Regions from separate parts of the Streptomyces sp. SAS_272 genome, predicted to be linked through region 1. Evidence: riboswitches for the same ligand, from Rfam matches in the RefSeq annotation. Region 1 holds a riboswitch; each other region holds the start of a gene.

The links. A riboswitch is a leader RNA that binds a small molecule or an ion and turns the genes downstream of it on or off. The one in region 1 is predicted to bind cyclic di-AMP.
Region 2: it holds a riboswitch for cyclic di-AMP, as region 1 does, so the genes downstream of both, ACN6LD_RS04515 (transglycosylase SLT domain-containing protein) here and ACN6LD_RS11175 (LysM peptidoglycan-binding domain-containing protein) in region 1, are expected to answer to the same signal.
Region 3: it holds a riboswitch for cyclic di-AMP, as region 1 does, so the genes downstream of both, ACN6LD_RS36365 (M23 family metallopeptidase) here and ACN6LD_RS11175 (LysM peptidoglycan-binding domain-containing protein) in region 1, are expected to answer to the same signal.

Annotation. Positions count from the first base shown of each region.
Region 1 is NZ_JBMNDR010000013.1:26,154-36,424, forward strand. It holds gene ACN6LD_RS11155 (SurA N-terminal domain-containing protein) at 161-805, shown strand; gene ACN6LD_RS11160 (nucleoside triphosphate pyrophosphohydrolase) at 919-1,950, shown strand; gene ACN6LD_RS11165 (cytochrome P450 family protein) at 1,991-3,316, shown strand; gene ACN6LD_RS11170 (LysM peptidoglycan-binding domain-containing protein) at 3,534-4,571, shown strand; cyclic di-AMP (ydaO/yuaA leader) riboswitch at 4,777-4,960, shown strand; gene ACN6LD_RS11175 (LysM peptidoglycan-binding domain-containing protein) at 4,964-5,674, shown strand; gene eno (phosphopyruvate hydratase) at 6,086-7,381, shown strand; gene ACN6LD_RS11185 (FtsB family cell division protein) at 7,500-7,976, shown strand; gene ACN6LD_RS11190 (DUF501 domain-containing protein) at 8,006-8,545, shown strand; gene ACN6LD_RS11195 (Ppx/GppA phosphatase family protein) at 8,542-9,483, shown strand; gene ACN6LD_RS11200 (NAD(P)/FAD-dependent oxidoreductase) at 9,936-10,271, shown strand, end outside.
Region 2 is NZ_JBMNDR010000004.1:39,806-50,076, forward strand. It holds gene fahA (fumarylacetoacetase) at 1-1,152, opposite strand, end outside; gene ACN6LD_RS04510 (HAD family hydrolase) at 1,552-2,376, shown strand; gene ACN6LD_RS04515 (transglycosylase SLT domain-containing protein) at 2,559-3,041, opposite strand; cyclic di-AMP (ydaO/yuaA leader) riboswitch at 3,046-3,247, opposite strand; gene ACN6LD_RS04520 (polyprenyl synthetase family protein) at 4,061-5,071, shown strand; gene ACN6LD_RS04525 (LolA family protein) at 5,654-6,910, shown strand; gene ACN6LD_RS04530 (ATP-binding cassette domain-containing protein) at 7,010-8,065, shown strand; gene ACN6LD_RS04535 (ABC transporter permease) at 8,250-9,116, shown strand; gene ACN6LD_RS04540 (flavodoxin family protein) at 9,162-9,749, opposite strand; gene ACN6LD_RS04545 (amidase family protein) at 9,850-10,271, opposite strand, start outside.
Region 3 is NZ_JBMNDR010000100.1:1,193-11,463, forward strand. It holds gene dxs (1-deoxy-D-xylulose-5-phosphate synthase) at 1-987, shown strand, start outside; gene ACN6LD_RS36340 (aspartate aminotransferase family protein) at 984-2,369, shown strand; gene ACN6LD_RS36345 (helix-turn-helix domain-containing protein) at 2,456-3,088, shown strand; gene ACN6LD_RS36350 (DUF6126 family protein) at 3,085-3,207, shown strand; gene ACN6LD_RS36355 (tyrosine-protein phosphatase) at 3,216-4,013, opposite strand; gene ACN6LD_RS36360 (alpha-galactosidase) at 4,239-6,314, shown strand; cyclic di-AMP (ydaO/yuaA leader) riboswitch at 6,619-6,776, shown strand; gene ACN6LD_RS36365 (M23 family metallopeptidase) at 6,781-7,740, shown strand; gene ACN6LD_RS36370 (DUF6250 domain-containing protein) at 8,095-8,799, shown strand; gene ACN6LD_RS36375 (SGNH/GDSL hydrolase family protein) at 8,926-9,711, shown strand; gene ACN6LD_RS36380 (SIMPL domain-containing protein) at 9,888-10,271, shown strand, end outside.

The DNA of each region.
Region 1 (10,271 bases):
TCGACCGCTCGCACCGACGAGCGGGCGGCGAGCGGGCGCGGCGGTGCCGGAAGTCCTGGTGAATCGTTGGTCGAATGGCTTGGCCGCAGCCGCGCCACTGCCTACCATCGATCACCGCAAGACTTTGTGCACCGCCGCACAATCTCCTCGGGAGGCTTCCTTGCACCGCCGTCGTCGCACCGCGCTCCTGCTGTCCGCCGCGATCGCGGCGGCCCCTCTCCTCACCGCCTGCGGCAACGACGCGCATCCGGGCGCTGCGGCCGTCGTGGGCGGTCAGCGGATCACCGTGGCGCAGCTGGAGAGCCGGGTGGACGAGGTGCGCTCCGCGCAGCGCGCGGCCGTCACCGACGACGCCCAGTACGCGCAGGTCGTCGGCCAGACCGGCGGGCTCGCCCGGGACACCCTGCACGGCATGGTCCTCGACCGGGTGCTGCACCGCGCCGCCGAGGACGCGGGCATCACGGTCACCCCCCGCGAGGTCCAGGAGATGCGGACCGGCCTGGAACAGCAGGCGGGCGGCGCGAAGGGCCTGGAGACGGCGTGGCTGCAGCAGTACGGCATTCCGCCGCAGCGCCTCGACGAGAACCTCCGCCTCCAGCTGGAGGCCCAGAAACTCGCCGCCCAGCTCGGCGCGACCACCAGCCAGCCCGCCTTCTGGAGCGCCCTGTCCAAGGCGTCCAAGGCTCTCGGTGTCGACCTCAACCCGCGCTACGGCGACTGGGACGCGCAGAAGGTGGCCCGCGTCGACGCGAAGACCCCGTGGGTGCGGGAGGTCACGGCGGCCGGGACCAAGCAGCCGACCTGACCGTGTGATCGCCATGACCGTGTGATCGACGCGACCATGTGATCGTGTGACCGGCAGGCCTGCCCTGTGGACGACTCCTGGGGCCGCGTGCGGGCGTGGGTTACGTTCGGGGTGTGAACGCAATCAGCTCCGCCGATGCCGACGCCGCAGTCACCGCCCCTGGCCGCGTCGTCCTGCTCACCACCAGCCACCGCGTCGCCCCCGGTCTGCTGTCCTGGCCCGCCTGGCAGGCCCTGCGCGCGGCGGACCGCGTGCTGTGCGCGGACGGCGCTCACCCGCAGCTGCCCTATCTGCGGGACGCGGGCATAGCGGTCGAGGAGACTTCGCCCACCGCCGAGGAGCTGGTCGCCGTCTGCGCCGGCGGCCGCACCGCGGTGGTGGTGGCGACCGGCGAGGGCGAACCGGCCCTCACTGACGGTCTGGCCAGGCTGGCGGGCTCCGGGCGGGTGGCGATGCCGGAGCTGGAACTCCTCCCCGCCTCCTACGACCTGCCGGGCGCCCGGCTGCTCGACCTCGTCCAGGTCATGGACCGCATCCGCGACGAGTGCCCGTGGTCCTCCCGGCAGACCCACCTGGGCCTGGCCAAGTACGCGATGGAGGAGGCGTACGAGCTGGTCGAGGCGATCGAGGACGGCGACCGCGACGAACTCCGCGAGGAACTGGGCGACGTACTTCTCCAGGTGGTCTTCCACGCCCGCATCGCCGAAGAGGACGAGGAGGCCCCGTTCTCCGTCGACGACGTCGCGGGCACGATCGTCGCCAAACTCGTCCACCGCCACCCCCATGTCTTCGGCGACGCCACCGCCACCACGCCGGAAGAGGTCAAGGAGCACTGGCTGCGCACGAAGGCGGTGGAGAAGCGCCGGGCGTCGGTGACCGACGGGGTTCCGCTCCACCAGCCCTCGCTTGCTCTCGTGGCGAAGCTGACCGCGAGGGCCCGGACGGCGGGGCTGGACGTGTCGCTGCCGGCCGCCGAGGGCATCGGCTACGAACTGCTCGCCCTCGCCGCCCGGGCCGAGTCGGAGGGCATGGACCCGGAGGCGGCGCTGCGTGCGGCGGCCCGGGCCTACCGGGACGCGATCCGGGTCGCCGAAGGGGTCCTCGACCGCCCGTCCCCGTCCGCGTCCGGCCCGTCGGGCGAGTGAGCGTGACCGTGCACGCCGGCAAGCCCGCTACGGTCGGGTCGTGACCGACCCGAACCACCCGAACCACCCGTCCCGGCAGCCCCAGGCCGACGTCCCGCCCGCGCCCGCGCTCTTCACCTGGGAGTTCGCCACCGACCCCTACCCCGCCTATGCCTGGCTGCGGGAGCACGCCCCGGTGCACCGGACCGCGTTGCCGAGCGGGGTCGAGGCCTGGCTGGTCACCCGGTACGCCGACGCCAAGCAGGCCCTCGCCGACCCGCGGCTGTCCAAGAACCCCGCACATCATGACGAACCCGCCCACGCCAGGGGCAGGACCGGCATCCCCGGGGAGCGCAAGGCCGAGCTGATGACCCATCTGCTCAACATCGACCCGCCGGACCACACCCGCCTGCGGCGGCTCGTGAGCAAGGCCTTCACCCCGCGCCGAGTCGCCGAGTTCGCGCCGCGCGTGCAGGAGCTGACGGACCGGCTGATCGACCGGTTCGCCACCGAGGGGCGGGCCGACCTCATCCACGACTTCGCCTTCCCCCTCCCCATCTACGCGATCTGCGACCTGCTGGGGGTCCCCGAGGAGGACCAGGACGACTTCCGCGACTGGGCCGGGATGATGATCCGGCACGGCGGTGGCCCCAGGGGCGGCGTCGCCCGGTCGGTGAAGAAGATGCGCGGCTACCTGCTGGAGCTCATCCACCGCAAACGCGCCGGACTCCCCGCCGAGCCCGTCCCGGGCGAGGACCTCATCTCGGGTCTGATCCGCGCCTCCGACCACGGCGAGCACCTCACGGAGAACGAGGCCGCCGCGATGGCCTTCATCCTGCTGTTCGCCGGCTTCGAGACGACCGTGAACCTCATCGGGAACGGCGTGTACGCCCTCCTGACCCATCCCGCACAGCGCGAGGCACTGCAGCGGTCCCTCACCGAGGACGGCGGGGACCGCGCCCTGCTCGAAACCGGCGTCGAGGAACTGCTCCGCTACGACGGCCCCGTCGAACTCGCCACCTGGCGGTTCGCGACCGAGCCGGTCACCCTCGGCGGACAGGACATCGCGCCCGGCGACCCCGTCCTCGTCGTGCTGGCCGCGGCCGACCGCGACCCGGCCCGCTTCACCGACCCCGACACACTCGACCTCGCCCGCCGTGACAACCAGCACCTCGGCTACGGCCACGGCATCCACTACTGTCTGGGCGCCCCGCTGGCCCGGCTGGAGGGGCAGACCGCGCTGGCCACCCTGCTCACCCGGCTTCCCGACCTCCGACTGGCGGTGGAACCGGCCGAGTTGAGATGGCGCGGCGGCCTCATCATGCGCGGCCTGCGCACGCTGCCGGTCGAGTTCGCCCCGGCGTCCGCGCCTGGCTCCGGCGTCTGACGGTTCGGCCGGACCGGGGCTGGACTGACCGGACGTCAGCCGGATTGTGACCATGCGGCGGAGCAAAGGTGACCGATCCTCAAGTCTGTGATCTTCACGTGATCTGCGCGGCATTAACTTGTGACAAGTGATCGTCTGCCGATACGTTCACTCGTCAGCGCGACGCGTCAGCTCACTCGCCCGCGCCGGCACTGCTGTCCAGAGAAAGGCCCCTCGCATGCTCTCCGGGAACGGTCGTCACCGTCGCCCCCGCCAGGCCCCCGCGCTGCTCGTCGCGGCCGGGGTGACCGGCTCCGCCATCGCCATCCCGTTGCTCGCCGCCTCCGGCGCGAGCGCTGCGGACGGCACGGTGTGGGACAAGGTGGCGCAGTGCGAGACCGGGGGCTCGTGGAGTGCCGACGGCGGCGACGGCGAGTCCGGCGGCCTCAGCCTCACCCAGCAGGACTGGAGCGCCTACGGCGGGCTCGACTACGCGGCGAGCCCCGACCTGGCCAGCCGCAACCAGCAGATCGCCGTGGCGCAGAAGGTGCTCGCGGCCAAGGGCGTCGGCGCGTGGGGCACCTGCGGGCTGACCTCCGGGCTCACCAAGGAGAACGGCGCGCTGACCGTGGACACCGGCGTGGCGGGCGATTCGTCAGGATCGTCCGGCTCCTCGGGTTTGTCCGACCTGTCCAGGGGGCTGTCGGGCTCCTCGGGCTCGTCGGATTCCGGCGCCGGTTCGACCGGTTCCAGCGGTTCGACCGGTTCAGCGGGATCGTCCGACTCGTCTGACTCATCCGACTCGTCCGGTGATTCCTCGAGTTCACCCTCGGCGTCACCTTCGTCGCCTTCGTCCCCCTCTGCCGTCACGGGCGACCCCGGCGATGCCGGCGGTCAGGGCGACCCGCAGGCGGCCGACGGTTCGTCCACGGGGACCCCGGAAGCGGACGACTCGGACAAGTCGGGCCAGGATGTGGGTTCCTGGAACCTCGTCGACACCGGCTCCCTCGGCTCCGGCCGTCATCGCGGCGTCACGGCCGACGAGCCGGCGGCCAAGAGTGCCGACACCGAAGCGGGCGGCGCGTCCACCGCCTCGGCGGGCCGGCATGCCGCGGCCGCCTATGTCGTCCAGGAGGGCGACTCCCTCGCCTCCATCGCCGACTCCCTTGGCCTCCACGGCGGATGGCGTGCCCTCTACGCCGAGAACAGGGACCTCATCGGCGCCGACCCGAGCGACATCGCCCCCGGTCAGACCCTCGACACAGGGGTCCAATAGGGCGCAAAGCCCAAGAAAAACAGCGGTAGTTCACGTCACGCTTCGCGCCGAATGTCCGATTTGGCGAAAGTGTGGGATGAGTCTCAGAAGCCCTGATCGTCTTTGAAATTCCGCGGATCGCGTGTCTACGGTCGTGACCGCTCGGCAACCCGAGCCCCGGCCGTCGCAACGCCGAATCCTGCCAGCGGCAGCCCGGGAACAGTCGTCGCGTCAAGCGCCGTAGGCAGGAGCGGGGGACCCAAGGTAAGTGCCGCACCGGGAAGTTGCCGGAGCGGCTTGGGGTGAAGTCACCCCTCCCACGGAGCGGAAGTCTCCGGCGGAGGAGTGACCGGGCAACTCACACGGCCCGAACCCGACAGCTCACCTCGCAGGCGTCGGTGAGGGGATCCACCATGCTGTTTTCCGGTAAGGGCAAGCACCGTCGTCCGTCCAAGGCCACCCGCGCCGCCGCTCTCGCCGGTGTCACCGGCGTCGCCATCGCCGCCCCGCTGATGGCGGCCGGCAACGCCTCCGCCGCGACCGCCTCCGAGTGGGACGCGGTCGCCCAGTGCGAGTCCGGCGGCGACTGGTCCATCAACACCGGCAACGGCTACTACGGCGGCCTGCAGTTCTCGTCCTCCACGTGGGCCGCGTACGGCGGCACGCAGTACGCCTCGCAGGCCAACCAGGCCTCCAAGGCCCAGCAGATAGCCATCGGCGAGAAGGTCCTCGCGGGCCAGGGCAAGGGCGCCTGGCCGGTCTGCGGCAAGGGCCTGTCCGGCGCCGCCTACAACGGCAGCAGCGCCGGCTCGTCGAACTCCGGCTCGTCGAACTCCGGCTCGTCGGACAGCGGCAGCAGCTCCCGCTCGACCGAGCAGAAGAGCAGCTCCCGCTCCACCGACCGTCCGGCGGCCGCCAAGAAGTCCAAGACGGTCACCACCCCGACCGGCAAGAAGGTCAAGAAGGGCGACGGCGAGTACAAGGTCGTCAAGGGCGACACCCTCAGCACCATCGCCGAGAAGCACAAGGTCAAGGGCGGCTGGCAGAAGCTGTTCCAGCTCAACAAGGACATCGTCCAGGACGCCGACCTCATCTACCCGGGTCAGCAGCTGCACCTGAAGTGACAGCCGTCTTCCGGCGAAGCCACAGTGCCCTCCTGGTGAAGGTCGGCACTCCGAGGACCTCGTGAGGGTCCCCCCGTCCCCACGGGCCCCCCGTCCCGGTGCGTGTTCCCCCGTACGCACCGGGACGGGGTTTTCTCTTGCGCCCTTCCGGGCCCCGCGCTCGCGGCGTTCCGGTCGCCGTTCTCGCGCCCTTCCGGCAGTCGTCCGTCCGGCCGCCGTCCCTTTGGTCCACGTGCTGTCCGCCCGGTCTTTTCGGCCGCTTCTCCTCGCCGCTTTGTTCCGGACAGGAACAATGTGTACGGTCAGTCCGTCCACGGGACGGTCGGTCGGTGGCCGACGCTCCGGAGACGGTTAGGCTCTAGGCGCAAGGCCACGCGCCGCGCACTTTCAGCGTCACATCCCATGAAGGAGATGCTCGTGCCGTCCATCGACGTCGTCGTAGCCCGGGAAATCCTCGACTCGCGAGGCAACCCCACCGTCGAGGTCGAGGTCGGCCTCGACGACGGCAGCACGGGTCGTGCCGCCGTCCCGTCCGGCGCCTCCACGGGCGCCTTCGAGGCCATCGAGCTGCGCGACGGTGACCCGAACCGCTACCACGGCAAGGGCGTCGAGAAGGCAGTCCTCGCCGTCATCGAGCAGATCGGCCCGGAGCTCGTCGGTTACGACGCCACCGAGCAGCGCCTGATCGACCAGGCCATGTTCGACCTGGACGCCACGGACAACAAGGGCTCCCTCGGCGCCAACGCGATCCTCGGCGTCTCGCTCGCCGTGGCGCACGCCGCCTCCGAGGCCAGCGACCTGCCGCTCTTCCGCTACCTGGGCGGCCCGAACGCGCACCTGCTGCCCGTTCCGATGATGAACATCCTGAACGGCGGCTCGCACGCCGACTCCAACGTGGACATCCAGGAGTTCATGATCGCCCCGATCGGCGCGGAGTCCTTCTCCGAGGCGCTGCGCTGGGGCGCCGAGGTCTACCACACCCTCAAGAAGGTGCTGAAGACCAAGGGCCTGTCCACCGGCCTCGGCGACGAGGGCGGCTTCGCCCCGAACCTGGAGTCCAACCGCGCCGCGCTCGACCTCATCATCGAGGCCATCCAGCAGGCCGGTTACGTCCCCGGCGAGCAGATCGCGCTCGCGCTCGACGTCGCCGCGTCCGAGTTCTACAAGGACGGCAAGTACGAGTTCGAGGGCAAGTCCCGCTCGGCCGCCGAGATGACCGAGTACTACGAGGAGCTCGTCTCCGCGTACCCGCTCGTCTCCATCGAGGACCCGCTGTACGAGGACGACTGGGCGGGCTGGAAGGTCATCACCGACAAGCTGGGCGACAAGGTCCAGATCGTCGGCGACGACCTCTTCGTCACCAACCCGGAGCGTCTGGCCCGCGGCATCGAGGAGGGCTCCGCCAACGCCCTGCTCGTCAAGGTCAACCAGATCGGTTCGCTGACCGAGACCCTGGACGCCGTCGAGATGGCCCAGCGCAACGGCTTCAAGTGCATGATGTCCCACCGCTCCGGCGAGACCGAGGACGTCACCATCGCCGACCTCGCCGTCGCGGTGAACTGCGGTCAGATCAAGACCGGCGCCCCGGCCCGCTCGGACCGCGTCGCCAAGTACAACCAGCTGCTGCGCATCGAGGAGATCCTCGACGACGCCGCGGTGTACGCCGGCCGCTCCGCCTTCCCGCGGTTCCGCTCCGCGAACCACTGAGCGCAGCAACGGCTGACCCCACCCGGGGTAAGGCCTAGCCAGTCGCACGAACGTCCCCGTACTCGGTCCCGTACCGTGTGCGGGGACGTACGCACGTGGGAGACGGGAGGCGCAGCACATGGCCGTGAAGGACCGGGACCGTTTCTCCACCGCGACCAGGATCAAGCTGCTCGGCGAGCAGACCGCGGCCCGCGTGTACCGTTCGCAGACCAAGCGCCAGGCCCGCCGCTCCCGCCTCACCGGCCGAGCGGCCCTGCTGGCACTCGTCCTGTGCACGCTGATCGTGGCCCTGGCCTATCCGATGCGCCAGTACGTCTCCCAGCGCGCCGAGATCGCCGACCTGGAGCGCGAGAAGCAGCAGGCCGGCGAGCGCGTCGAGCAGCTGCGCGACCTCAAGGCGCGCTGGCAGGACGACGCGTACGCGGAGCAGCAGATCCGGCTGCGGCTGCACTACGTGCTGCCGGGGGAGACCGGTTACATCGTGGTCGACCCGGACGTCGCCAGGCAGTCGCGTGCCGACCTCGGGGCGGCCGACCGCCCCTGGTACTCCAATGTCTGGGACGGGGTCGACAAGTCCGACGCCTCCGACCACTGACCGACCGACTGACCGATGGAAAGACAGGCATGCAGACGCCCCCGCCGACCACTTCGCGCACCGAGCCCACCGACGCGGACGTCGAGGCCTTCAAGCAGCAGCTCGGACGCCCGCCGCGCGGCCTGCGCGCGATCGCGCACCGCTGCCCGTGCGGTCAGCCGGACGTCGTCGAGACGGCCCCGCGCCTGCCCGACGGCACTCCCTTCCCGACGCTGTACTACTTGACGTGCCCGAAGGCCAACTCGGCGATCGGCACGCTGGAGGCGAACGGCGTGATGAAGGAGATGACGGAGCGGCTGCAGTCCGACCCCGAGCTCGCCGCCGCCTACCGGGCCGCGCACGAGGACTACGTCCGGCGGCGGGACGAGATCGAGGAGCTCAGGAACTTCCCCAGCGCGGGCGGCATGCCGGACCGCGTGAAGTGCCTGCACGTCCTGGTGGCCCACTCGCTGGCCGCGGGCCCGGGCGTGAACCCGCTCGGCGACGAGGCGCTGGAGATGCTCCCCGAGTGGTGGCGCAAGGGCACCTGTGTGACCCTTCCCCAGCCGGTCGAGGGGGACGCCCCGTGACCCGGGTCGCCGCCGTCGACTGCGGTACGAACTCCATCCGGCTGCTGGTCGCCGACGCGGACCCCGAGACCGGCGAACTCGTCGACCTGGACCGCCGGATGACGATCGTCCGGCTCGGCCAGGGCGTCGACCGCACCGGCCGGCTCGCGCCCGAGGCGCTGGAGCGCACGTTCGCCGCCTGCCGGGAGTACGCGGCCGCCGTCAAGGAACTCGGCGCGCAGCGGCTGCGGTTCGTCGCGACGTCCGCCTCCCGGGACGCCGAGAACCGGGAGGAGTTCGTGCGCGGGGTGCTGGACATCCTGGGCGTCGAGCCCGAGGTCATCACCGGCGACCAGGAGGCCGAGTTCTCCTTCACGGGGGCCACGAAGGAGCTCACCGGCCGCGACGACCTGGCCCGGCCCTACCTGGTGGTGGACATCGGCGGCGGCTCGACGGAGTTCGTCGTCGGCGACGACCGGGTGCGCGCCGCCCGCTCGGTCGACGTCGGCTGCGTGCGGATGACCGAGCGGCATCTGGTCGTGGACGGGAAGGTCACCGACCCGCCGTCCGAGGAGCAGGTCGCGGCGATGCGCGCCGACATCGAGGCCGCCCTCGACCTCGCCGAGCGGACGGTCCCGCTGCGCGAGGCGCACACCCTGGTCGGCCTGGCCGGCTCGGTCACCACGGTCTCGGCGATCGCCCAGGGGCTGCCGGAGTACGACTCCGCGGCCATCCACCACTCTCGCGTCTCGCACGACGAGGTCCGCGCGATCACCGAGCGGCTGCTGCGCTCCACGCACGCCGAGCGGGCGGCGATCGGCGCGATGCATCCGGGCCGGGTGGACGTGATCGGGGCGGGCGCGCTGGTGTTGCTGGCGATCATGGAGCGGACGGGTGCGCGGGAGGTCGTCGTGAGCGAGCACGACATCCTCGACGGCATCGCGTGGTCGGTCGCGTAGCCCTCGTCCGAGGGTGTCGGTGCACTCTGCTGAGCAGGCAGGACGCGCGGATGAGCAGCCCTGGGGGCCCTTCGGGGCCCCTTCGGCGCGTTCTCGCGACACCCCGCCGGGAAAGTTCGTGAAGTTCTTCACAAGGAATTCGGCCCTGTCGGAGGACGATCGTGTCCCGGTTGACCCTTCCGAGGCCCCGACCCCCGTGTGAACGTGTTCAAAAGAGGCGGACGCGGACGTCTCGCGGGTGTCTCGCGCGGCGGCTCGCGGGGTGCTCACGGAGGCCTCCGTGAGCCGGAGAGGCAGCTCACGCGGCATTGACAACGCCATGCCCTACACGCTGGTTCCCGTTCCCCGCCATGATGTGGATCACGCGGGGCGCGGAGGATAGCACACACCCTCGGGAAGCTTGTGAAGGGGCGCACGAGCGACCCCCCTGAACCAGGTGGATACTCGATGGCATGAGCACCACGGAGCGTCCCAGGATCCTCGTAGTAGGCGGTGGGTACGTAGGCCTGTACGCAGCTCGGCGCATCCTCAAGAAGATGCGCTACGGCGAGGCGACCGTCACGGTCGTCGACCCCCGGTCGTACATGACCTACCAGCCCTTCCTCCCCGAAACCGCCGCCGGCAACATCTCCCCGCGGCATGTCGTCGTCCCGCTGCGACGCGTGCTGCCCAAGGCGGAGGTGCTCACCGGCCGGGTCACCACCATCGACCAGGACCGCAAGGTCGCCACGATCGCCCCGCTCGTGGGCGAGGCGTACGAGCTGCCCTTCGACTACCTGGTGATCGCG
Region 2 (10,271 bases), on a different contig from region 1:
GGGAGCCCACGCCGACAAGGTCACCACATCGCCGTCCTCCAGGAACGCCCTTTTGCCGTCGGGGAGTTCCAGCGGGTCGCGGCCGTTCCAGGTCAGCTCCAGGAGGGAGCCGAGCTGATCCGGGTTCGGTCCGCTCACGGTGCCCGAGCCGTACAGGTCGCCGGTGCGCAGGGAGGCCCCGTTGACCGTGAGGTGGGCCAGTTGCTGGGCGGCCGTCCAGTACATGGCGGAGAAGGGAGGCTCGGAGACGACGTGACCGTTGATCGCGACGGAGATGCGCAGGTCGTAGCCGGCGGGTTCGGCGTCGGAATCGTCCAGGTAGGGAAGGAGGGGGTGGGTGCGCTCCGGGGGCGCCGTCCGAGCCTCATCCAGAGCCCCCAGCGGGGTGATCCACGCCGACACCGACGTCGCGAACGACTTGCCGAGGAACGGGCCGAGGGGCACGTACTCCCAGGCCTGGATGTCGCGGGCGGACCAGTCGTTGAGCAGGCACAGCCCGAAGACGTGCTCGCGGTAGTCGGCCAGCGCGACCGGGCTGCCCTGCTTCGACGGCACGCCGACCACGAAGCCGACCTCCGCCTCGATGTCGAGCCGAACGGACGGGCCGAAGACGGGGGCGGGGTCGGAGGGCGCCTTGCGCTGGCCAGAGGGGCGCACCACGTCCGTTCCGGAGACCACGACCGTGCCGGCGCGGCCGTGGTAACCGATCGGCAGGTGCTTCCAGTTGGCGAGGAGGGTGTCGCCGGCGTCCGGGCGGAAGATCGCGCCGGCGTTCCGCGCGTGGTGCTCGGAGGAGTAGAAGTCGACGTAGTCGGCGACCTCGAAGGGGAGGTGCAGCGACACCGCGGACAGGGGATGCAGAAGGGGTTCGACCGTGGGGCGGCGGGCGGGGTCGGTGACCCACTCCGTGAGCGCGCCCCGCACCTGCGACCAGACGGCGCGGCCTGCCGCGAGCAACGGGTTCAGGTTCGGCGCCGACAGCAGCTCCGCGTGGGGCGAGCCGAGCTCGCGGGCTGCCGCGCCCGCGTCCAGCACGTGATCGCCGAGCCGGACGCCGACGGTCCGCCCGGTGGAGCCCGAGAGGGAGAACACGCCGTACGGGAGGTTGTGCGGGCCGAAGGGATCGCCCTCGGGAAGGTCGAAGGGGGGCATCGGGTACTGCCTCTCTTTCCTGCACTCTCTGGTGCTCGCCATGTCGTGGTCACCGGACACCGGGCGGATGTCGCGCGGGTGCGGCGAGCCGGGCCACACGTTACGGCTGACCTGGCGAAAGCGACATGGGGGACGGGCCGACGGGGCGTTTCGGCCCGCAGCGCCCGGCGTCCGCCCGCCCGCCCGCGGGTGGTTCACGATCCGGGACGCGTTCTTGAACCGGCGCGGGAGCCTTTGGCCGTCCGCTCCCCGGCGATACGTCAGAAAACTGCTTCATTGGGCCAGTCCCGGGACGGGTCAAGGCCAGTCCCGCAAGGAGAGTTGGCAGAACAGGGCAGGACCTGGCCGTCGTTCGCTTCACGTCGAACCCGAGGGGTACGGCATCCGTATTCTCTGATCATGGCCGCACCTACCGCATATGCCGCGCGCACCGCGTATTCCCTGATCGCCACAGACCTGGACGGAACGCTGCTTCGCGGCGACGACACCTTCTCCGACCGGTCGCTCGACGCGCTCGCGCGGGTGGCCGCCGCCGGCGCACGCCACCTGGTGGTGACGGGACGGCCCGCGCCCCGCGTGCGGCCGCTGCTCGAGCGCCTGCACAGCAGGGGACTCGCAGTGTGCGGACAGGGCGCGCAGCTCTACGACGCCGGCGCGGACCGGCTGCTGTGGTCGGTGACCCTGGACCGGGAGCTGGCGGAGACCGCGCTCGGCAAGATCGAAGCGGAGGTCGGGCAGCTGTACGCGGCGGTCGATCAGGACGGCGTAGACGGGCTCACGCTCATCGAGCCGGGGTACCGGATGCCCCACCCGACGCTGCCGGCGCTGCGGGTGGGCCGTCGCGACGACCTGTGGTGCGAGCCGATCAGCAAGGTGTTGCTGCGCCATCCTGCCCTGTCCGACGACGAGTTGGCGGCGACGGCCCGATCGGTGGTGGGCTCGCTCGCCACGGTCACCATGTCGGGTCCCGGCACGGTCGAGCTGCAACCCTGCGGGATCACCAAGGCGACGGGTCTGGCACTGGCCGCGGAGCATCTCGGACTGCGGCCCGAGGACACCGTCGCCTTCGGGGACATGCCCAACGACATCCCGATGTTCGACTGGGCGGCGCGCGGAGTCGCGATGGCCAACGCCCACCCCGAACTCAAGGCGGTGGCCGACGAGGTGACGACGTCGAACGAGGACGACGGCGTCGCCGTCGTCCTCGAAAGACTGTTTCCGTGAGTCCTGCCCGCCGACCGCCTGCTGACCGCTGACCGCCTGCCGACTGCAGGCCGGGACGACCGCCGGCCTGCCGACCGACTGCCGACCGGCCAATCAGCTGGCAGGCCGGTCGCCGGGAGGCCGGCCAACCAGCCGACCGGCCGACCGCCGCGGTGCTGTCGGTTCGGGCGTGGCCCGGACCGTCAGTAGGCGCCGAAGACGTTGTCGATCGAGCCGTAGCGCGCGGCCGCGTAGTTGCAGGCGGCGGTGATGTTCGCGACCGGGTCGTAGGAGTCCCAGGAGGTGCCCTCCACGTGGTAGGCGCGGAAGGTCGGGTCGATGACCTGCAGCAGGCCCTTGGACGGGATGCCCGCGGCGGCGTTGGAGTCCCAGAGGTTGATGGCGTAGGGGTTGCCCGAGGACTCGCGGATGACGTTGCGGTAGATGCCGTTGTACGTCCCGGGGATGCCGTGCTGCGACATGACCTGGAGGGAGGCGCGGATCCAACCGTCGAGGTTGTCGGAGTAGCCGAGGCTGCTCGCGGTGGCGACGGTCGGGGTGGTGGCCGCGGAGGCGGTGGTCGCGCCGATGAGGGGGAGCGCCAGTACGGCGACTCCGGTGCCGGCGATCGCGAGTTTGCGGGCGAGGCGGGACGTGCGGGTGGGGCGCTGAGCGGCAGCGGACATGACGAGTTTTCCTCTCCGTCGCCTGCGAGGTGAGCTGTCGGGTTCGGGCGGGAGCTGCCCGGTCGCGTCCTGACGGTCGCGACTTCACCCCAAGCCGTAACGGATTGCCCCAAAAGTTCTGGATGTCCAGAACGTCAGGGCAATGCGCTGCGGCGACCTACCTGGTTCCCCCGCTCCTGCCATGCGTATCTCGGTGGGTGTTACGGGCGGCGGCAGGATTAGGCGTCCGCCCGACAGGCCGGGAACGTATGCGAGAGCACATGTCCGGAACAAGTGCCGAATTCACAGATGACCCCTATTGACCTTGGTCTGTGCCGTATGGGGTACTTGATCCTTTGTGGATGCAAAGCGTCAACTCGCTTGGTGGGTGCGGGGGATCGAAGAGTGGCCGACGCTGGTCGCTGCGGAGGGGTCAGTGAGCCATGTCACGCCGAATCACAAGAGCGGCGAATCGGGCATTAGCCTCAACTCGCTTGTTATGGCGCAAGGGAGAGGGTGGGAGGGCTGGCTGTCGCGCGACCAGTCGTGTCGGGGTCGCTTTTCACGCGGCATGCGGCATGCGGCATGTCGCATGCGGTGTCACGCGTGGCATGTGTGGCATGCGTGGCACCCGCGGCGAATGTGGAATCCATGGCATGGGTGGCATGCGCATGCCGTCGCGGCGAGGGGGCGGGCCGGCCGAGCTGGGGATGGGGTCGGTCGACGGGCGGGGCGAGGCAGGGGCGCCGCCGGGCCGAGGCGGACCTCGGCCGGATGTCGGCCTCGGTGTGGACATGATTCGGCACTTCGCGGCAACCCGATGAATATCTCTTCGTATGGGCTGATCAGAAACATCACGGACGTGATCGGATACGGTCTGGCCCGATGCGTGCACCTCGCGGGCGAGTGCATTCGCCCCCGGGGGACGTGGGGGCTATCGGTGATCGAAACGTGACCGGATACGCTGACTCGAGTGATGGCAGCGACCTATCGACAAACCGCGTAATCGCCAGTAGACACCAGCAGACAGGAGACCCCTCGTGACCGTCGTCGGGCCGTTCGGGCTGAGCGTGCGGGACCAGGCTCTGGAAGCCGATGTCCAGGCCGGATTGGCGGCTGTCGAGGAAGGCTTGCTCGAGGCCACCAAGAGTGAGGTTCCGTTCATCACGGAGGCCGCCCAGCACCTGGTGCGGGCGGGCGGGAAGCGGTTCCGCCCGCTGCTCGTGATGCTCGCGGCGCAGTTCGGGGACAGGTATGCGCCGGGCATCGTGCCGTCGGCCGTGGTGGTGGAGCTGACGCACCTGGCCACGCTGTACCACGACGACGTGATGGACGAGGCCGCCGTGCGGCGCGGGGTCCCCAGCGCGAACGCCCGCTGGGGCAACTCGGTGGCGGTCCTCACCGGTGACTTCCTCTTCGCTCGCGCCTCGCACATCCTGGCCGATCTCGGGCCGGAGGCGGTGCGGGTGCAGGCGGAGGCGTTCGAGCGGCTGGTCACCGGCCAGATCCTGGAGACGGCGGGGCCCACGGACGGACGGGACCCGGTCGAGCACTACCTCGACGTGCTCGGCGGCAAGACCGGTTCGCTGGTCGCGGTGGCCTGCCGGTTCGGCGCCATGATGTCGGGCGCCGACGAGACGGTCGTCGACGTGCTGACGCAGTACGGCGAGCGGCTCGGCGTCGCCTTCCAGCTGGCGGACGACGTGCTGGACATCGCGTCCGACTCGCACGAGTCCGGCAAGACGCCCGGCACCGACCTCCGTGAGGGCGTGCCCACTCTGCCCGTGCTGCGGCTGCGGGAACGGGCCGCGCGTCTGTCCCTGCCCGAGGACATCGCGCTGTGCGAGCTGCTGGACTCCGACCTGAGCGACGACGCCCGGCTCGCCGAGGCCATCGAGGCGCTCCGGGCCCACCCGGCGCTGGAGCAGGCCCGACGGGACACCGTGCGATACGCGAACGACGCGCGGGCCGCGCTGGCGCCGCTGCGCGAGTGCGACGCGAAGGCGGCGCTGATGGAGCTGTGCGACGCGGTGGTCCACCGGGCGGGCTGAACCCTCCCGGAGAGTTCCGCCCCGGACGCCCGTCGACGGCCGACCGCGGAGCCGTTCGGCTGCCGAACCGCCGAGCCGTCCGGGTGCTGGACAGCCGAACCCTTGGGCTGCCGAGCCTCGGGGCCGTTCGGCGTCCGCCCCCCGAGCCCCCAAGCCCCCGAGCTCCAAAGCCCCCGAGCCCTCCGAGCCCCCAAGCCCCCGAGCCCTCCAGCCCCCAGCCATCGGCCCTCAGCCCGCAGCTCCCCACCCCTGAGGCTGTCTGACCGGCGAGCCCGTGGCCGTGGCCGTGGGCTGCCGCTGCTGCGAGCCGTCCGGCCGGCGGGTCTCGCCGTCAGTCGTGCCGTCCGCATCCGCGTCGAGCCGTCGCTACCCCTACGGGTCGTCAGCCGTCCCGGCGGTCTCGTGTCATACCGCAGGTGTACGCGGAGTTGAGCCCTCGGGTTGACGCTTCCGAGGAGTCGATTTGGTCAGATGGGAACCACGGAAAACACCACTCCTCACCGATTCGGGTGAGAATGGCGGCTCGGGGTGGGACGTTCAGCGTGATGACCAGCCGCCGCCGACGACGGAGGTAAGGGACACATGGCACCGAAGGCATCCGACGACACCATGACCGGCGGGGACGCCACCGGCGGGGACGGCGACGACCTGCGCGTCGGACGGCGCAAGGCCGTGCGGTACGTCGTTCCGGTCACCGTGATCGGTGTCGCGGCCGCGACGATCGGACTGGTCCCGGCGCTCGCCGACTCCGGCGACCCCGACCTGCCGAAGATCACGGCACAGCAGCTCCTCGACAAGATCGCCGCTTCGGACGTGCAGCAGCTGTCCGGAACGGTGAAGATCACCACGGATCTCGGGCTGCCCGACCTCGGCGGGTTGGAGAGCGGCCTCCTCTCGGGGGCGGCCAAGGGCGGCGACGGCTCGGCCGCCGATCCGTCCGCCAAGCTCACCGAACTCGCCTCCGGCACGCACACGTTGCGCGTCGCCGCGGACGGCCCGGACCGGCAGAAGCTCTCGCTGCTGGAGAACGCCGCCGAATACAGCGTCATCCACAACGGCAAGAACGTGTGGGGTTACGACAGCGGGTCCAACGAGGTCTACCACTCCACGGTCGAGGAGAGCGCGGGGAAGAAGGGGGAGTCCCCCGTACCCGCGACACCCAAGGACCTCACCGAGGACGCCTTGAAGGCGGTCGACGACACGACGTCCGTGACCGTAGACGGCACGGTCCAGGTCGCCGGCCGCGACGCCTACAAGCTGCTCGTGAAGCCGAAGCAGTCCGGGTCCACGGTGGGTGCGATCAGCGTGGCGGTGGACGCGAAGACGGGTCTGCCGCTGAAGTTCACGCTGACCCCGGCGAGCGGCGGGGCCGCCGTCGTGGACGCCGGCTTCACCCAGGTCACCTTCGCCAAGCCCGCCGCCTCCACCTTCGACTTCACCGCCCCCAAGGGCGCGAAGGTCACCGAGGGCGACGACGACGGCAAGGGCGACAAGGCAGGCAGTCCGGAACCCGGGCGCGGCGACTCCGACGACTTCGCCGACGCCTTCGGCGGTCAGGGCGGTCAGGGTGGCCCCGAGGGCCTCGACGTCATCGGCGAGGGCTGGAGCTCGGTCGCCGTCTTCGACACCGGCGGTGAGGGTGTGCCCTCGGGCGCCGAGGCCGGCGGCGACCTCGGCGGGTTCCTCGGCTCCCTCGGCGACAAGGTGAGCGGCAAATTCGGCTCCGGGACCGTCTTCTCCACCCGTCTGATCAACGCCCTGATGACGGACGACGGCAAGGTCTACGTCGGTGCGGTCACCAAGGACGCCCTGGTGAAGGCAGCCGACGCGGGGAAGTGAGCGGCGCAGGCCCAGCGGCGCAGGCCCAGCCGGGGAGCCGGGGAGCCGGGGAGCCGGGCAGTCGGGCAGCCGGGCAGGCACAGCGGTGCACGCCCGGGGATGCATGCACAACGCGGTCGGCGCCCTCCGAGTGAGGGCGCCGCGGAGAGGAAGCCGGTGAGGGAGTCCGAGGACGACGTCGACGCAGTCACCCACGTCGGCGCGGCCGCCCACGCCGACGACGCCGTCATCCGCACCCGCGCCCTCACCAAGCGCTACCGCGGTGGACAGCTCGCCGTGGACGGTCTCGACCTCACCGTCCCGGCGGGCAGCGTGTTCGGCTTCCTCGGACCCAACGGCTCGGGCAAGACGACCACCATCCGCATGCTGATGGGGCTCATCGAACCCACGGCCGGCACCGCCAGCGTCCTGGGGCAACCCATGCCGCGGGCCGTCCGGGCCGTGCTGCCGCACGTCGGGGCCCTGATCGAGGGGCCCGCCCTCTACGGCTTCCTCTCCGGCCGGGACAACCTGCTGCGGTACGACGCCGCCGATCCGACGGCCGACCCGCGCACCCGGCGTGCGCGGGTCGGGGCGACGCTGGACCGGGTGGGGCTGACGGCCGCCGCGGGCAAGAAGGCGAAGGCGTACTCCCTCGGCATGAAGCAGCGTCTCGGGCTCGCGGCGGCCCTGCTGCAGCCCCGCCGGCTGCTCGTCCTCGACGAGCCGACGAACGGGCTCGATCCGCAGGGCATGCGGGAGATCCGTTCGCTGATCCGGGAGTTGGCCGCGGAGGGCACGACCGTCTTCCTCTCCTCGCACCTGCTCGACGAGATCGAGCAGGTGTGCACGCACGCGGCGGTGATGGCCCGGGGCCGGCTGATCGTGCAGGGCCCGGTGGCGGACCTCGCGGCGGGGACCCGCGGTCGGCTGGTCGTGACGACCCCGGACCTGGCGGACGCGGCCCGGGTGCTGAAGGAGCAGGGCGCGGCCGACGTCGTCGTGGCCGAGGACCGGGTGAGCGCGGAGGCGCCGTCGCCGGACCGGGATCCGGCCGACCTGAACACGGCGCTGGTGACGGCGGGCGTCCGTGTCCGCGGCTTCACCGTCGAACGGGCCTCCCTGGAGGACGCGTTCGTGGCACTCACGGGGGAGGGCTTCGATGTCGCGGGCTGAAACGGAACCGGTGGACGACGACCACCGCCCCCGAAGCCCCGGAACGAACCCCACGGCCCCGGAGCCGGGAGCGCCCCGGTCTCCGTCCCCGACTCAGTCCCCGCCCTCGACTCAGCCCCCGTCCCCGACGCAGACCCGGTCCTCGTCCTCGACTCAGTCCCGGTCCTCCTCCTCGTCTTCGTCCATGCCTCGGTCCCGGCCCCGTTCGTGGACCTGGACTCTCGGACTGTTCCGCAGCGAGCTGCTGACGACCTTCCGACGCTGGCGCACACTCGCGCTGCTGGGCGTGCTCGCGGCCGTGCCGGTCCTGGTCGGGATCGCCGTGAAGCTCGAGACCGGGGACAGCGGGTCGGGCGGCCGTGGGGGCGGAGGAGGCGACGGACCCGCGTTCATCGCGCAGGTCACCAACAACGGCCTGTTCCTGGTCTTCACCGCGCTGGCGGTGACTCTGCCGTTCTTCCTGCCGATGGCGATCGGCGTCATCGCGGGCGACGCGATCGCCGGCGAGGCGAACGCGGGCACCCTGCGCTACCTTCTGGTCGCCCCGGCCGGCCGCTCCCGTCTCCTGCTGGCCAAGTACGCGACCGTCATGACCTTCTGCCTCGTCGCCACCCTCGTGGTCGCCCTCTCGGCGCTGACGGTCGGGGCGCTGCTCTTCCCGCTCGGCGACCTGACGACGATCTCCGGCACCCGGATCGGCTTCGGGGACGGACTGCTGCGGGCGCTGCTGATCGCCTTGGTCGTGGCTCTCTCGCTGATCGGCGTGGCGGCGCTCGGTCTGTTCGTCTCGACGCTCACGGGCAGCGGCATCGCGGCGATGGCGACGACCGTCGGCCTCCTGATCACGGTCCAGATCCTCGACCAGATCCCCCAGCTCGACGCCTTGCAGCCGTATTTCTTCTCGCACTACTGGCTGTCCTTCGCCGACCTGATGCGCGAGCCGGTCTACTGGGACGACCTGCAGAAGAACCTCGGCCTCCAGGCGCTGTACGCGGTGTTCTTCGGCTCGGCGGCCTGGGCGCGCTTCACGACGAAGGACGTCACCGCGTAGCGGGCGCGGGGCTCAGCGGGCCTTCTGCGCTCCCGTGGCGGTCCTTCAGCGGGTCTCGTACGGGAAGCGGGCGAGCGGGGCGTCCTGCGCGAAGAAGGTCTTCGCCCGTGCCAGCGCCTCCGTGTCGTTCAGGACGTCGCCTGGCTTGCTCCCATTGCCGAGCAGCACCCCGCCGAAGTGCATGCCCAGGTAGGCGGCCGAGTTGCGGAGCGTGCCGACGAGCGGGTCGGCGACCGAGGGCTGTTCGTCCGCCAGCACGGTGACGCCCCACAGGGTGCGCCCGGCCAGCGTCGCCTCGAAGTCGAGGCCGGGGGTGCGCAGCCACCCCGACCAGTGGTCGAGATAGCGCTTGGTCTGCGCGGAGACCGAGTACCAGTACAACGGGGACGCGATCACGATGTCCGTCGCGCCGAGCGTGGCGTCGAGCAGCAGGGCGGCGCTGCCCTCGGTCGGGCGGACGTGGTCGACGTCGTGACGCTGGTCGGCGAAGTCGGGCAGGGGATGCTCGGCGAGGCTGATCCACGTCTGCTCCACATCGGACGGCAGCTGCTCGGCCGCCGCGCGGGCCAGCGACTCGGTGTTGCCGTCCGGGCGGCTGCTGCCCAGCACGAAAAGGACGTTGCGGCGCGTCATGTCTGATCCCCCAGCGATCGGTGTGCGGTGCGGTGCGGAGTCGGCATCCGACAACAGTATGCACTTGCATTAAATGTGTGCGCAAGTATGTGGGCGGGCGTCAGCTACAGCTCTCGGCGGCCCGGGCGACGGCCAGCAGCGTCGCTTCGCCGCCGTGGGCCGCGATCACCTGGAGCCCCAGCGGGCAGCCGTCCGTGCCGATCCCCGCGGGAAGACTGATCGCCGGGTGACCACTCAGGTTGAACGCCCAGGTGAGCGCAGTCGAATACCGGTCTCCCGGGCCCTCGTGACCGTGCGCGGGGTTCGGGGTGGTGGGCGTCAGCAGCAGGTCCGCCCGGGAGAAGAACGCGGCCAGCAGCCGGTCGTTCGCCGCGCGGACGCGTTCGGCGGGGCCGCGGTCCGCGCCGGGAGTGCGCAGCGCCAGCCAGGCCGGAGCGGGGTCCTCCAGGTGCGGCGGGGTCCCGGAGGGCGGCAGCCGGACGACTCCTGCCGCGGCGAGACGCGTCGCGGCGGCCCGGGCGA
Region 3 (10,271 bases), on a different contig from region 1:
GCCGGCGGTCCTTCCTGGACGTCGGTCTTCGGCGACGAGATCGTGGCGATCGGCGAGGAACGCGACGACGTCGTGGCGATCACCGCGGCGATGCTGCACCCCGTGGGGCTCGGCAGGTTCGCCGAACGCTTCCCGGACCGCGTGTGGGACGTCGGCATAGCCGAGCAGCACGCGGCGGTGAGCGCGGCCGGCCTGGCGACCGGCGGCCTGCACCCCGTCGTGGCCGTCTACGCCACCTTCCTGAACCGCGCCTTCGACCAGCTGCTGATGGACGTGGCGCTGCACCGCTGCGGGGTGACGTTCGTCCTGGACCGGGCCGGGGTCACCGGCGTCGACGGGGCGTCCCACAACGGGATGTGGGACATGTCCGCGCTCCAGGTGGTGCCCGGGCTCAGGATCGCCGCCCCGCGCGATGCCGGCCAGCTCCGCGCCCAGCTGCGGGAGGCCGTCGCGGTGGACGACGCGCCGACGGTGGTCCGCTTCCCCAAGGAGTCGGTCGGACCGGACGTCCCGGCCGTCGGCACGGTGGGCGGCATGGACGTCCTGCACCGCGCCGAACGGCCCGAGGTGCTGCTGGTGGCCGTCGGCGTGATGGCGTCGGTGTGCCTGCGGGCCGCCGAACTGCTGCAGGCGCGGGGCGTCGCCTGCACGGTCGTCGACCCCCGGTGGGTCAAACCCGTCGATCCGGCCCTGCCCGGCCTCGCCGCCGAGCACCGGCTGGTGGCGGTCGTCGAGGACAACAGCCGGGCGGCGGGCGTCGGCTCGGCGGTGGCGCTGGCCCTCGGCGACGCCGAAGTCGACGTGCCCGTCCGGCGGTTCGGCATCCCGGAGCAGTTCCTCGCGCACGCCAAGCGCGGGGAGGTGCTCGCCGACGTCGGTCTGACGCCCGTCGAGATCGCCGGCCGGATCAGCGCGAGCCTGGCCGTGCGGGGCGTTGCGTCCGCCGACGGTCCGCTCGCCGGCCCACTCAAGGAGAAGGCTGAATGACCACGGAGTTCGACCTCGGCGCGCTGCTGGCCGAGCGCGGAGCCGAGCGCTACGAGCTGCACGCCAGGTATCTCAATCACCAGCTGCCGCGCATGCTGCACACCATCGGCTTCGACAAGGTCTACGAGCGGGCCGAGGGCGCCTACTTCTGGGACGCCGAGGGCCACGACCACCTGGACATGCTCGCCGGGTTCGGGGTGATGGGCCTCGGCCGTCATCACCCCGTCGTCCGCAAGGCGCTGCACGACGTCCTCGACGCGGGGCTCGCCGACCTCACCCGCTTCGACTGCCAGCCGCTGCCCGGGCTGCTGGCCGAGAAGCTGCTCGCGCACAGCCCCCACCTGGACCGGGCGTTCTTCGGCAACAGCGGCACCGAAGCGGTGGAGACGGCGCTGAAGTTCGCCCGCTACGCCACCGGCCGGCCCAGGATCCTGTACTGCGACCACGCCTTCCACGGCCTCACCACGGGCTCGCTGTCGGTGAACGGCGAGTCGGGCTTCCGGGACGGCTTCTCCCCGCTGCTGCCCGACACGGCGGTGCCTCTCGGCGATCTCGACGCGCTGGCCCGCGAGGTGAAGAAGGGCGACGTCGCCGCCCTGATCGTCGAGCCGATCCAGGGCAAGGGCGTGCACGAGGCGCCGCCGGGCTACCTGCGCGCCGCACAGGAGCTGCTGCACCGCCACAAGGCGCTGCTCATCGCGGACGAGGTGCAGACGGGCCTCGGGCGGACCGGCGACTTCTACGCCTACCAGCACGAGGAGGGGGTCGAGCCGGACCTCGTGTGCGTGGCCAAGGCGCTGTCCGGGGGCTATGTGCCGGTCGGGGCCACCCTCGGCAAGGACTGGATCTTCAAGAAGGTCTACTCCTCGATGGACCGGGTGCTGGTGCACTCGGCGAGCTTCGGCTCCAACGCGCAGGCCATGGCGGCCGGGCTCGCCGTGCTGTCCGTCATGGAGAACGAGCAGATCGTGGCCAACGCCCGGGCCACCGGCGACCTGCTCCGAGCCCGGCTGGCGGCACTCGTCGACGAGTACGAGCTGCTGGCCGACGTCCGCGGCCGGGGTCTGATGATCGGCATCGAGTTCGGAAAGCCCAGATCGCTGAAGCTGCGCGGTCGCTGGACGATGCTCCAGGCGGCGCGCAAGGGACTCTTCGCGCAGATGGTGGTCGTGCCGCTGCTGCAACGCCACCGGATCCTCACCCAGGTCTCCGGCGACCATCTGGAGGTGATCAAGCTGATCCCGCCGTTGATCGTGGGGGAGCGGGAGGTGGACCGGTTCGTCGACGCCTTCACCGCGGTGATGGACGACGCGCACAGCGGGGGCGGACTGATGTGGGACTTCAGCAAGACCCTGGTCAAGCAGGCGGTCGCCAACCGCTGACGCCGCACGGGCTGCCGGATCACCGGGCGTTTTGCCTCTGAGGCAAGAAATTTGCCGCAGAGGCAAAATCGGCGTCCAATGGCGGCATGAGCCCAACCGAGTCCGAGCGCCCGGCGGAACAGGCCGAGGCGCTCTCCGTCGTCGCCCCCCGGCTGCGCGACCTGCGCCGCCGGGCAACCCTCACCCTCGAGACCGCCGCCCGGGCGGCCGGGCTGTCGCCCGCCCATCTCTCCCGGCTGGAGACCGGGCAGCGCCAGCCCTCGCTGCCGATGCTGCTCGCCCTCGCCCGCGTCTACGGTACGACGGTCTCGGATGTGCTCGGCGAGACGGCCGCCGACCGGGACGCCGTGGTGCGCGCCGCCGCCATGGAGCCGACCCGGGCGGGCGGCTGGACGTACTGGCAGACCGGCGCCTCCGGGCGGGCGATGCAGGCCCTGCGGGTCCACGTCCCGTACGGGGCGCAGGGCGACATCGTGCGGGTGCACCCCGGCGAGGAATGGCTGCATGTGCTGCGCGGCAGGCTGCGGCTGCGCCTCGCGGACGCCACGGACCTGCTCGGGCCCGGCGACAGCGCGCACTTCGACTCGCTCACCCCGCACCGGATCGCCGCGCAGGACGCCGACGGGGTCGAGCTCCTGTTCGTCCACACCTTGCTGCAGAGCCCCACGGCCACGCTGTGCCTGGGCCCGAACCCGTCGGAGACCGGAGTGACGTCATGAGCGACATCGAGGAGAAGTTCCCCCGTACCCTCTGGATCCGGCTGATCATCTACATCGCCGTCGGACACCTCTTCGCGGGATTCCTCTGGCTGCTGTTCGAGGTGGGCGCCAAGCAGTAGGGCGGCCGTCAGTCCAGGAGGCGTTCGCGCAGCCGGGCGCGGGTCTCGGGGGCCAGGCCGAGGCCCTGTTCCAGGTACGCGTCGACGCCGCCCCAGGTCTGCTCCACGGTCTCGAAGGCCGCCTCGAGGTACTCCGCGCGGGCGTCGAAGAGCGGGCCGAGCAGCTCCATGACCTCGGGGGAGTAGGCCGCGGCGGAGGTGGCGCTGCGGCGCACCTTGTAGCGGCGGTGCTTGGCGTTGGACTCCAGGTAGTCGCCGAGGATCGCCTCGCGCTCCACGCCCACGGCGAGCAGCGTCACCGCGACGGACAGGCCCGCCCGGTCCTTGCCCGCCGCGCAGTGCATCAGCGCCGGCACGCTGTCCTCGGCGAGCGCGTGCAGCACCCGCGAGTGCTCCGCCGTGCGCTCCGTGACGATCCTGCGGTAGGAGGCGATCATCCGGCCGGCCGCCTTGCCGTCGCCGAGGATGCCGCGCAGCTGGTCGATCTCGCCGTCCCGCACCATCTTCCAGAACTCGGCGCCGTCCGCCGGGTCCGACAGAGGCAGGTTCACGTTGCGCACGCCCGGCAGCTCGACGTCCGGGCCCTCCAGCCTCTGGTCCGCGGCGTTGCGGAAGTCGAAGACGGTGTGCAGGCCCAGGCCGGCGAGGAACGCCGCGTCCTCGTCGGTCGCGTGCGCGAGGTGGCCGCTGCGGTACAGCACGCCGTGGCGCACGCGCCGGCCGTCGACGGTCGGCAGACCCCCCACGTCCCGGAAGTTGCGCACACCGGCCAGCTCGGGCTCGGTCGACGGGATCTGCTGCGTCACGGGGGCTCCCTCCCAGTCGGTCCGCGTCGGCGCGGCTCGTGGTGGCCGACAGGACCTCCTCGACCATACGACACGGGCCCTCGGGGCAAGACGTCGTCCTCGGACCGGCCGGTCGACCCGTCCGCCCAGGTGGGGCCATCGTCGGCCGGAAGTTGCCCGAGGGGCCGACCGCGTTCGATGATGTTGACGCTTGATCGCACCTGTTCGAATCAGTGGGAGTTTTTGATGCCCGAGATCGCCGACGCCGGCCGCACCTGGGTCCTTTCCGGGCCCACGGGCAGTTATGCACTCCACCTCACCGAGGCCGACGAGCTGGTCCACCTGCACTGGGGCCCGCGCATCTCGCTCGCCGACGCCGAGGCCCTGGCCGCCCTTCCCTGGTCGGAGCGCGGGGCGTCCTTCGAGTCCCCGCTCGACGGCCGCGAGGAGTATCCGGTCGAGGGCGGCCCGCGCTTCGTCCGGCCCGCCCTGTCGGTGCGCACCGACGAACGCCGCGGCACCGAGTGGACCTTCGAGACGCACGAGCGGGACGGCGACGAACTGCGACTGCGCTTCCGGGACGCCGGGCTCGCGATCACCCTGCACTACCGGATGCGCGGCGACGTCGTGGAGCGGTGGACGACCCTGCGCAACGAGGGCGAGCAGCCGCTGGAACTGCTCCGCGCGGACTCGGCCACCTGGACCCTGCCCGAGCGGGACGACTGGCGGCTGTCGCAGCTGCACGGCCGCTGGGCCGCCGAGTCGCGGCTCGCGCGCACCCCGCTCGGCCACGGCGAGACGGTCATCGGCAGCCGGCGCGGACACACCGGGCACCAGCACCTGCCCTGGGTCGCCCTGGACACCGACGCCACCGAGGAGCGCGGCGAGGTCTACGGCTGTGCCCTCGGCTGGTCGGGCTCCTGGCGGATCGCCGTCGCCCAGCTCCCCGACGCGCGCGTGCAGATCACCGGCGGAGCCGGGTACGACGACTCGGGCCTGCTGCGCCTCGCTGCCGGCGAGTCCTTCACCACGCCGGTCTTCGCCGGCCTGTGGAGCGACGCCGGCTTCGGCGGGGCGAGCCGCGCCTGGCACGCCTACCAGCGGGCCCACGTCGTCCCGGACGCCGGGCAGGACCGGCCGGTGCTGTTCAACTCCTGGGAGGCCACCTACTTCGACATCTCCGAGGAGCAGCAGGCGACCCTCGCCAGGCGCGCCGCGTCGATCGGCGTCGAGCTCTTCGTGGTGGACGACGGCTGGTTCGGGGCCCGCACCGGCGACCACGCCGGGCTCGGCGACTGGCAGCCCAACCCGGACCGCTTCCCGAACGGGCTGAAGCCCCTCGCCGACTACGTGCGCGCCCTCGGCATGCAGTTCGGCATCTGGGTCGAGCCCGAGATGGTCAACCCGGACAGCGACCTCTACCGTGCGCACCCGGACTGGGTGCAGTTCCAACCAGGACGAAAGCGGACGGAGTTCCGCAATCAGCTCATGCTGAACCTCGCGCGCGAGGACGTCCAGGAGTACCTCTGGGAACAGCTCGACGGACTCCTGTCCAGCGCGCCGATCGACTACGTCAAGTGGGACTTCAACCGCTGCTTCACCGACGCCGGCTGGCCGGACGACCCCTATCCGCAACGCCTGTGGGTCGACCACGTACGGGCCCTGTACAACCTGCTGGACCGGCTGCGGGCGGCCCACCCGGGCGTCGCCTTCGAGTCCTGCTCGGGCGGCGGCGGGCGCGTCGACCTGGGGATCATGAGCCGCACCGACCAGGTGTGGACGTCCGACAACACGGACCCGCTGGACCGGCTCGACATCCAGCACGGCTTCAGTCAGATCCACCCCGCCCGGGTCATGGCCGCGTGGGTCACCGACAGCCCCAACACGCAGCTCAACGGGCGGGTCAGCTCGCTGCGCTTCCGGTTCGTCAGCGCCATGGCGGGGGTGCTCGGCGTCGGCGGCGACCTCGCCGAGTGGAGCGAGGAGGAGCTCGCCGAGGCGCGCCGCTGGGTGGGCCTCTACAAGGACGTCCGGCATGTCGTGCAGCAGGGCGACCTGTATCGGCTGCGTCCCCCGACGGGCGGCCTGAGCGCCGTCCAGTACGTGCTCGGGGACGAGACCGTCGTCCTCGCCTGGCTCCAGGCGCAGCGGTTCGGCGAGCCCGTTCCGGCGCTGCGGCTGCGCGGGCTCGACCCCACGGCATCGTATGAATGCCGTGAATCAGGAGAAATCCACCGAGGTGCGGTGCTTCTGCATCACGGGATGCGTACCGGATTGCGGGGCGACCTCGATGCGACGGTTATCCGGCTGCGTCGCATCTGAGGTTTCTGTCCGAATTGGATTCTTCGTTCCAACTCGCTCTGTCATGAAGAAAGCTGGAGAAGCGTCACGTGAGCAGCGTCATATCCGTGACCGTACGTCGCCCGTCATGTTCACGTAATTCGTGTGGTTTTCCGGGGTGCTTGACCGGATAGGGCCGTTCTGATTCACGGAGCGTGACCGGTAATTGTCGTGGCGGATCAAGAGAAATGCCATGTCAGTGCAACCTCTGCTTGTCCCTGTGCGTCCTGGTCGCTTACGTTCCACACCAATCCGGACGGACGCCTAATCCTGCCGCCGCCCGGAATCCGCACACTCACCCGTGCACGGCAGGAGCGGGGGACCCACAGGCACTACCGCCTGTTCCGGTCCCGGAACAGGCTCGGGGTAAAGCCGCGTCCCGACGTGGCCGGACATCTCCAGTCCGCACCCGACAGCTCACCTCGCAGGCGCCGGAGAGGAATTCGTCATGCCCGCGAAGGGTAAGCATCGCCGTCCCAAGGCCCAGCGTTTCACCCGTTCCATAGCCGCCGCCGGAACCGGCGGGGCCGCGCTCGCGCTTCCGCTCATGGCGGCTTCCGGCGCCCATGCGGCCACGGGGGAGTCGGCGTCCCAGGCCGTCTCCCAGGCCGTCGCGCAGACGGTTTCCCAGAAGGCCGTGCAGGCCGCTCCGGTGACCCGGAAGACCGCCGCCGCCACGACCTACACCGTGCGGTCCGGCGACTATCTCTCGAAGATCGCGACCGAACAGCACGTCAGCGGCGGCTGGAAGAGGCTGTACCAGGACAACCGCGAGGCCGTCGGCGCCGACCCCTCGCTGATCCACCCCGGCCTCGAGCTGTCGATCGGCAAGAGGGCCGCGGCCGGCACCGCCAAGTCGTCCGGTTCGACCTCTTCCTCGTCCTCGGCGGACTCTTCGCCGAAGTCCTCGAAGTCCTCGAAGTCCTCGCAGGCGTCCAAGTCCTCGTCCTCCGCGGCCTCCGCGAAGACGACCACCCAGGCCGCCGAGAGCAACGCGGGCGGCTTCACCCTGCCGGTGTCCGGCGCCACCGTAGGCACGCCGTACCACCAGTCGGGCAGCATGTGGTCGAGCGGCTACCACACCGGCGTCGACTTCGTCGTCCCGACCGGCACCCCGCTCAAGGCCGTCGCCGCGGGCACCGTCGTCTCCGCGGGCTGGGGCGGCGCCTACGGCAACCAGGTCGTCATCAAGCTGAACGACGGCTACTACGCCCAGTACGCCCACCTGTCCCAGCTCTCCGTCTCGGCCGGCCAGACCGTCGGCGCGGGCCAGCAGGTCGGGCTCTCCGGCGCCACGGGCAACGTGACCGGACCGCACCTGCACTTCGAGATCCGCACCACGCCGGACTACGGCTCGGACGTCGATCCGCTCGCCTACCTCCGCTCCCACGGCGTCTCGGTCGGCTGACCCCTCCGACGACCCCGCGCCTGACACGCAGCCGAAGGCCGGCCCCGATCGCACGATCCGGGGCCGGCCTTCGGCGCGTCCGCTGTGGGTGCGCCGCGGACCCCGCGGACCCCGCGGACTCCGAGGACCTCCGCCGACTGCGCTCATTCATGATCGTTCGATTGCGGTCGTGTGGCGTGTCCGGTCGCACCGTCGACAGGCGACGCCGATGCGGACACAGTGGTCAGGTCAGACGGCAAGCGCTTTCGGCGGCGGCCTCGGACCCGGTGGGACGCCGGCCAGGCGTCGGCCCGGGTTCCGCCGCTCGCGGAAGGCCGCCCCGCCGCCCCGGTCCGACCGAAGGAGCCGCATCCCGTGACGACGACGCGCAGAGCATTCGGCGCACTCGCCGCCTCCGCCGCCCTGACCGCCCTCGCCCCCGCGACGACGGCGAGTGCCGCGCCGCGCCGCAGGCTCCTCGCCCACGACGACTTCCGCCGCGGGCTCGGCCGGTGGGCCGTCGAGCGGGAACAGGGCGGAACGGTCACCGCCTCCTGCGGGAGCCTCGAGATCGACGTGCCGGCCGGCGCCACCGTCTGGTTCAGGCGGCGGCTCGACGGGCCGTACGTCCTCGAGTACGTCGCCACGCCCATCTCCGCGGGCGGGCCCAACGACCGCGTCTCCGACCTCAACAACTTCTGGAACGCCGTCGACGTCCGCTCCCCGGACGACCTCTTCGCCACCCCGCGCGGCGGCGCCCTCGCCGAGTACGACCGCCTCAAGACGTACTACGTCGGCTACGGCGCCAACGGCAACACCACGACCAGGATGCGCCGTTACGTGGGCGAGCCGGGAGTGCGCCCGCTGCTGTACGACTACACCGAGCCGCTGCTCGTCGCGAACCGGCCGCACCACGTGCGGATCGTCTCCGACGGCTCGGTCGTGCGCTGGTGGAACAACGGGCGGCTGGTCTTCGACCACACCGACCCGGAGCCGTACACGAGCGGCCACTTCGCCTTCCGTACCACCTGGAGCCACTTCCGCATCAACGACTTCCGCGTGTGGTCCCTTATTCCCTGATTGGCAAACTCTTTAGGAGTGGCTTTTCTCACCGACCGTCAACCCCTGCCTACGGTCGCGTAGGTCACATTGGAAGGTGAATCATGATCTGCCGTGGCAGACGATTCGAAGAGTGACAACAGATCAGTGATCGGGTCGTACGTGGCGGTGGGGGACAGCTTCACCGAAGGCGTCGGCGACCCCGGCCCCGACGGGGCGTTCGTCGGCTGGGCCGACCGGTTCGCGGTACTTCTCGCGGACCTGCGGCCCGAAGGCGACTTCGCCTACGCCAACCTCGCGGTCCGCGGAAAGCTGCTCGACCAGATCATGGAGGACCAGCTCGCCCGGGCGGTGGAACTCGCCCCGGACCTGGTCTCCTTCTGCGCGGGCGGTAACGACATCCTCCGTCCCGGCACCGACCCGGACGAGGTCGCCGAGCGTTTCGAGCGCGCGATCTCGGCCCTGACCGCCGTAGCCGGCACGGTCATGGTGACCACCGGCTTCGACACCCGTGGCGTCCCCGTGCTCAAGCACCTGCGCGGCAAGATCGCCACCTTCAACGGGCACGTCCGCGCCGTCGCCGACCGGTACGGCTGTCCCGTGCTCGACCTGTGGTCCCTGAAGTCCGTGCAGGACCGCAGGGCCTGGGACGGCGACCGGCTCCATCTCTCCCCGGAGGGGCACACACGGGTGGCCCTGCGCGCCGGGCAGGTCCTCGGCCTCGACGTGCCGGCCGATCCGGAGCAGCCCTGGCCGCTCCTCCCGCCGCGCGGCGCCCTCGACGTACGGCGCGACGACGTGCACTGGGCCCGCGAGTACCTGGTGCCCTGGATCGGGCGCCGGCTGCGCGGGGAGTCCTCCGGCGACCATGTGATCGCCAAGGGCGCGCTCTCCCCCGACGACATCAGGATGCGCATCGCGGCCGTCGCGTAGCCGGTCCGGGATCACTCTTGGCACGCGGGGGAGCGGCCGGCCGTCGGCGTCGTACGGCGGGCCGCTCCACCAGTGAGGTGATCGCACGGGAGTGGCGTCGGGGCGGGGAACGGGGCCGGTGCTGGGATGACCGCACCCGCACCGTCCGCCCCGACGCTTTCGAGGACCGGTCCCGTATGCGCCTTTCCCGTACGTCCGTCGCCTCGGCGCTCGTCGCCCTGCTCGCCCTCGGCGGTCCGGCGCTCACCGCGCCCACGGCAGCGGCGCTGCCCGCCCGCCCCGCGGCCGCAGCCGACGCCGTGGGGGCCGGCGCCGTACCGGCCGGCGCCGCCACCGTGACCGTGACCGGCGAGGGCAGCGCGAGCGCGGAGCCCGACCTCGCGGTCGTCGGCGCGGGCGTCGAGGCCACCGCCAAGACCCCGCAGGCCGCGATGGACGCGCAGAGCAGCGCGGCCGCCGCGCTGCTCGCCGCGGTCCGCGCCGAGGGCGTCCCCGAGCGGGACATCCGCACCGAGAGCGTCTTTCTCCGTCCCGTCCACGACCACACGGGCGGCGCCTCC